2 linked regions of the Puniceibacterium sp. IMCC21224 genome follow. Each later gene encodes a partner of the first gene's protein in a complex. Links are inferred from orthologs where the notes say so. Each region holds a gene or a part of one and is shown in the gene's direction. Other genes may lie near its edges.

Region 1 (3,050 bases):
TCAGGCACTGCGTGAACGCCGGATGATGGATTTCAAAGAGATGTTCCGTTCGGTCGACGTGCTGATGGTTGATGATGTTCAGTTCATCGCCGGCAAGGACAGCACGCAGGAAGAGTTCTTTCACACCTTCAACGCGCTGGTGGATCAACAAAAGCAGATCATCATTTCTGCCGACCGCGCCCCGGACGAGATCAAGGATATGGAAAACCGTATCCGGTCGCGGCTGCAAAGCGGTCTGGTCGTTGACCTTCACCCGACAGATTATGAACTGCGCCTCGGCATCCTCCAGACCAAGCTTGAGGCCCATCGCGCGCTGTATCCCAGCCTCGGCATTGACGGCGGCGTACTGGAGTTTCTCGCGCATCGTATCTCGACCAACGTCCGGGTGCTTGAGGGTGCGCTGACCCGGCTGTTCGCGTTTGCGTCGCTGGTGGGCAAGCCGATCACGATGGAATTGACGCAGGATTGCCTTGCTGATGTCCTGCGTGCATCCGAACGCAAGGTCAGCATCGACGAGATCCAGCGCAAGGTTGCCGAGCATTACAACATCCGTCTGGCCGACATGATCGGGCCGAAACGGTTGCGCAGTTTTGCCCGTCCGCGTCAGGTTGCCATGTATTTGTGCAAACAACTCACCAGCAGATCGTTACCGGAAATCGGCCGCCGTTTTGGTGGCCGGGACCATACCACGGTGATGCACGGCGTGAAACGGATCGAAGAGCTTAAAATTCAGGACGGACAGATCGCCGAGGACCTGGAATTGCTGCGTCGCGCGCTCGAAGCCTGAGCCGCGAAAACAACAAACGTTGCGCGGGCTGCCGTTGGGTGGCCTGTCGCCCTTGACGCTTCTGCAAAACAATCGGACAAAACGCATAAATCGGTTGGAGCAGAGTGTGCGCCGGGCTACGGTGCACCCCCGACCAAGCGGAGAGGGTCAAGAAATGAAGTTCAGCATGGAACGCGGTGCGCTGCTCAAGGCAGTGTCGCAGGCACAATCAGTCGTCGAGCGCCGCAACACGATTCCGATCCTCGCCAACGTGCTGATCGAGGCCGAAGGCGACAGCGTGATGTTCCGCGCCACCGATCTGGACATCGAGGTGCTGGACAAGGCACCGGCCCAGGTCGAACGCGCCGGTGCCACGACAGTATCTGCCGTCACCCTGCACGAGATCGTGCGTAAACTGCCCGACGGCGCGCTTGTCTCGCTCAGCGAAGATGGTGCTTCTGGTCGATTGACGGTTGAGGCCGGTCGCTCGACCTTCTCGCTTGCCACGTTGCCCAAAGAAGATTTCCCGGTCATGGCGACCTCGGAATATACTGCCAATTTTTCGGCCCCGGCGCAGGTGTTGCGGCGGTTGTTCGACAAATCGAAATTTGCGATCTCAACCGAAGAGACGCGGTATTACCTCAATGGCGTCTACATGCATGTGGCAGACGGTGACGGCGGGCAGAAACTGCGCTGCGTCGCAACCGATGGCCACCGCCTTGCCCGGATCGACGCCGACCTGCCCGCCGGAGCCGTAGCCATGCCGGGCGTGATCGTCCCTCGCAAGACGGTGAACGAGATGCGCAAGCTGCTGGATCAGGACGACATGGCGATTGCCGTGTCGGTGTCGGAAACCAAGGTGCGCTTTGCCACGCCGGACATCACGCTGACTTCCAAAGTGATCGACGGCACATTTCCCGACTACACCCGAGTCATTCCGCAGGGCAACACTCGCAAGCTCGAAGTCGATGCCGCCGAGTTTGCCAAGGCTGTCGACCGTGTCGCCACCGTCAGTTCTGAACGCTCGCGCGCGGTAAAGCTGTCGCTGGATGAGGATCGGCTGGTCCTGTCGGTCAATGCGCCGGATTCTGGCGCCGCCGAGGAAGAGTTGGCTGTGGCCTATGGCGACGAAAAGCTGGAAATCGGATTTAACGCGAAATATCTGCTGGAAATCGCCAGCCAGGTGGATCGCGAGAATGCGGTATTCCTGTTCAACTCTTCGGGTGATCCGACCCTGATGCGCGAAGGCAATGATCTGTCCGCGGTCTATGTCGTGATGCCGATGCGGGTGTGACGTACCCGACCCACGTTGCGCCAACCGGTCTGATGCCCCTATCGGCACGCCGGTAGGAGGCCCTGGTGCCGCTCTATCTCGAATCCCTGACCGTTTCGCACTTCCGCTCGCATAAGCGGGCAGTGGTTTCGGTGGACGCGCGCCCCGTTGCTTTGTCCGGCCCCAATGGTGTGGGTAAGACGAACCTGATCGAAGCCGTATCGCTGTTTTCACCCGGTCGCGGGATGCGCCGTGCGTCAGCGCAGGAGATGACCCGACGCCCCGAAGCGCTGGGGTGGAAAATCACCGGCCTGTTGCACGGGCCGCAGGGTAGTCACGAGGTCAGCTTTCTCTCCGAGAATGGCGCGCCGCGTCAGGTCCGTATTGACGACAAACCGGCATCGCAGACCGCCCTTGGCCGCATCGCGCGGGTGCTGTGGCTGGTGCCGTCGATGGACCGGTTGTGGATCGAGGGTGCCGAGGGTCGGCGGCGGTTCTTGGACCGCATGACGCTTAGCTTCTTTCCAGATCACGCCGACTTGTCGCTGGACTATGAAAAGGCGATGCGCGACCGCAACCGGCTGCTCAAGGACCAGGTTCGCGATGCGGGGTGGTACGCCGCGCTTGAGGCGCAGATGGCCCGCACTGGCGCTGCGATCCACACCAACCGGCTGGCAGCGCTGGCGCAGCTAAGTATCGCGCAAGCAAGTGCCGAGACCACCTTTCCCGCCGCTGATCTGGCGCTGATTCAGACCGAAGGCACCCTGCCCGAATCCGAGGACGCCCTGCGCGCGGCATTGGCCGACAGCCGCCCGCGCGACCTGATGGCCGGGCGCAGCCTTGTCGGGCCGCACCGCGCCGATCTGCTAGGCACATACCAGGCCAAAGATGTGCCCGCCGCCGATTGTTCGACAGGAGAGCAAAAGGCGCTGCTGATCTCGCTCATCCTGGCCAATGCGCGGGCGCTGGCACAAGATTTCGGTGCGCCACCATTGCTGCTGCTGGACGAAG
Region 2 (3,027 bases), 520 kb from region 1 along the record:
GTGGCAAGCCAATATCCCGCGCCGCTGGCGACAGATTTCAGTGTCGCCGCCAACGGTCTGTGGAACGAAGCGCTGCGCCGTATCGACCTGCCCGGATCACTTAGGGCACGGCTGCAATCCGAACGGATTGAGGCACGCCAGACAACGCGCACCATGTCCCGTCCGTCAGAATGGCTGCATCAGCTGTTCGGCCTGCGTTCCGCCTGACCGCCACAAACTGACCGCCACAACCCAGTTTCCCGAGTAGACCGACTCCTGCCTGTCGGTTCTCAAGAGGCCTTTTCTGTCCCTCAGGTCTCTTTCCACTGACCGGGGCCGGCACATCCCCGCCGCGCCCCGGTTTTTTTCTATTTCTCAAGATATCGCCGCAGTTCGTCCTGAAAATGTGGGATCGCATCGTTTCGGGTCAGGAAATCGCCCGGCGGCATCAGCGACCAGCCGTCACCTTCATCACCAAAAACCACTTCGGATTCCCGCCCGGCATCCTGATGCGCAGCAAAAAACCAGTTGCGTCGACCATTTCGCCACGCTTCGTGACGCCAGATCAGCGCCTGTTCCGGTACGATCAACCCCACCTCTTCGCGGGTTTCGCGCAGCGCACATTCAGCCGCAGTTTCATCGCCCTCGCGCCCACCGCCAGGAAAATCCAGATATCCCGGCCAGGTGATCCCCGGCGTATGGTCCCGCCGGATCACCAATAGCGACCCGCCCAGAAACAACATCAGCTTGGCGCCGACAAAAATCCCGTCACTCTGGGTCATGGCCTGCCTTTCGTGCCTGCGCTATACTGGACACAGATAATCACTCATCCCGGAATGACGAGAGAGATGCCTGCGCTTTGTCGCGATTGCCTGACCCGGTTCGACAGCGGCCCACGCTGCCCGGTCTGCCGAAGCCCGCGTGTTGTGGCCCATGCGGAGCTGTGGGATCTGTCCATCGCGCATATGGATTGCGACGCATTCTACGCCTCGGTCGAAAAACGCGACAACCCGGAACTGGCCGACAAACCGGTGATCATCGGCGGCGGGCGGCGCGGTGTCGTCTCTACCGCCTGCTATATCGCGCGCATTCGCGGTGTGCGATCCGCCATGCCGATGTTCAAGGCGCTGGCCCTGTGCCCCGACGCGGTGATCGTCAAACCCCGCATGCAGGCCTATGTCGACGCATCCCGCGCCATTCGTGCGCTGATGGAGGAGTTGACCCCCGCCATCGAACCGCTATCGCTGGACGAGGCGTTTCTGGATCTGCGTGGTACCGCGCGACTGCACGGCGCGCCGCCTGCGGTCATTCTGGCACGGCTGATCCGCCGGATGCGCGACGAGTTGGGGCTGACTGGCTCAATCGGGCTGTCGCACAACAAATTTCTGGCCAAGATCGCCTCGGATCTCGATAAGCCGCACGGCTTTTCCGTCATCGGCGAGTCCGAAACCGAAGCGTTTTTGCGCCCCAAACCGGTCCGTCTGATCTGGGGTGTGGGCACGTCGGGCCAGGAGTCTCTGGAACGGGCCGGCATCCGCACCTTTGACGATCTTTTGCGCTGGGACCGGCGCGATCTCGCCGCCCGGTTCGGGTCGATGGGGGATCGGTTGTGGCATTTGGCGCGCGGCATCGACATGCGCCGCGTGTCCCGTGACCGCCCGATGAAGTCGATATCAAACGAGACCACCTTTCACGAGGATACCGCCAACCCGGATCTGCTGGACGGGCACCTCTGGCGGATGTGCGAAAAGGTTTCGGACCGGGCCAAGGCCAAGGATCTGGCTGGCCGGGTTGTGACCTTGAAACTGAAACGTGCCAATTTCGCACTGATCTCGCGCCGGATTGCCCTGCACGACGCGACACAGATGGCTGACCGGATATATCGCACGGCACGCGGGCTATTCGATCAGGTGGGGGATCAGGGGCCGTACCGGCTATTGGGGGCCGGCCTGTCGGACCTGCGCCCGGCTCAGGACGGCGATCTTAGCACCGATCTGCTCGACCCCGGTGCCGCGCGACGCGCCGGGGCCGAACGCGCAACGGATGCCATCCGCGGCCGTTTCGGTGCTGATGCGATCCTCAAAGGGCGCGCACTGCGCTAAGGCTCGGGTGACGTTTCGCGGATTTCGCATGTCCGCGACGGGCCCTCAGTTCACAGGGGTGACACGGAAAACGGGTCCAGGTGGGCCCGTTTCCTGTGCGTTGCGATTGCGAAGAGACGCCCGCGTCAGTGCTTTTTCTTCTTGGGCGGCATCAGATCGGTGATCGTGCCCTCGAACATCTCGGCGGCAAAGTTCACGGTCTCCGACAAGGTCGGGTGCGGGTGGATGGTGTGGCCCAGATCGACCGCGTCCGCGCCCATTTCGATGGCCAGCGCGACCTCGGCGATCAGATCGCCCGCGTTGGTACCGACAATCGAGGCGCCGATCACGCGCTGATCCTCGGGATCGAACAGCAGCTTGGTGATGCCCTCGCTGCGGCCATTTGCCAGCGACCGCCCCGATGCAGCCCAAGGGAACACGCCCTTTTCATAGGGAATGCCCTTGGCCTTGGCTTCGGTTTCGGTGACGCCGACCCAGGCTACCTCGGGGTCGGTATAGGCGACCGACGGGATGACCTTGGCGTCAAAGGCGCGCTTTTCGCCCGCAGCCACTTCGGCGGCAACCTTGCCTTCGTGGACCGCCTTGTGCGCCAGCATCGGCTGACCCACCACGTCGCCGATGGCAAAGATATGCGCCACGCCGGTGCGCTGCTGGTGATCTACGGCGATAAAGCCGCGATCGTCCACCGCCACACCCGCCGCTTCGGCATCAATCATCTTGCCGTTGGGTTTGCGGCCCACGGCCACCAGCACCTTGTCAAAGGTGTCGGTGGTCTCTGCGCCTTTGTCATCTTCGAAGGTGACCTTGAGCCCACCTTTGAGCGCCTCGACATTCTTGACCTTGGTCTTGAGCAGGATGTTTTCGTACCGCCCCTCGATCCGCTTGTGCAGCGGCTTGACCATGTCCTTGTCAGCGCCGGGCATCAGCTGGTCCATGAATTCGACCA

The links. The genes of interacting proteins can lie anywhere in the genome.
Region 2: the proteins of dnaN (region 1) and IMCC21224_RS00635 are in contact, whole or in part, in a solved structure (PDB 1OK7), measured with the Escherichia coli proteins. The link is inferred for Puniceibacterium sp. IMCC21224 from one-to-one orthologs.

The regions. Positions count from the first base shown.
Region 1 is NZ_LDPY01000001.1:657,342-660,391, forward strand. Bases 24-3,000 are described here. They hold dnaN (DNA polymerase III subunit beta), read left to right. Parts: upstream 24-941; coding sequence 942-2,060; downstream 2,061-3,000. Other genes in these bases: dnaA (chromosomal replication initiator protein DnaA), read left to right, coding at 24-787; recF (DNA replication/repair protein RecF), read left to right, coding at 2,123-3,000. In the rest of the region: more of dnaA, read left to right, coding at 1-23; more of recF, read left to right, coding at 3,001-3,050. UniProt on the Escherichia coli protein: Confers DNA tethering and processivity to DNA polymerases and other proteins. Acts as a clamp, forming a ring around DNA (a reaction catalyzed by the clamp-loading complex) which diffuses in an ATP-independent manner freely and bidirectionally along dsDNA.
Region 2 is NZ_LDPY01000001.1:136,602-139,628, forward strand. What follows is about bases 1-2,954. They hold IMCC21224_RS00635 (DNA polymerase IV), read left to right. Parts: upstream 1-827; coding sequence 828-2,081; downstream 2,082-2,954. Other genes in these bases: IMCC21224_RS00625 (hypothetical protein), read left to right, coding at 1-207; IMCC21224_RS00630 (NUDIX hydrolase), read right to left, coding at 348-761; lpdA (dihydrolipoyl dehydrogenase), read right to left, coding at 2,207-2,954. In the rest of the region: more of lpdA, read right to left, coding at 2,955-3,027. UniProt on the Escherichia coli protein: Poorly processive, error-prone DNA polymerase involved in translesion repair and untargeted mutagenesis. Copies undamaged DNA at stalled replication forks, which arise in vivo from mismatched or misaligned primer ends.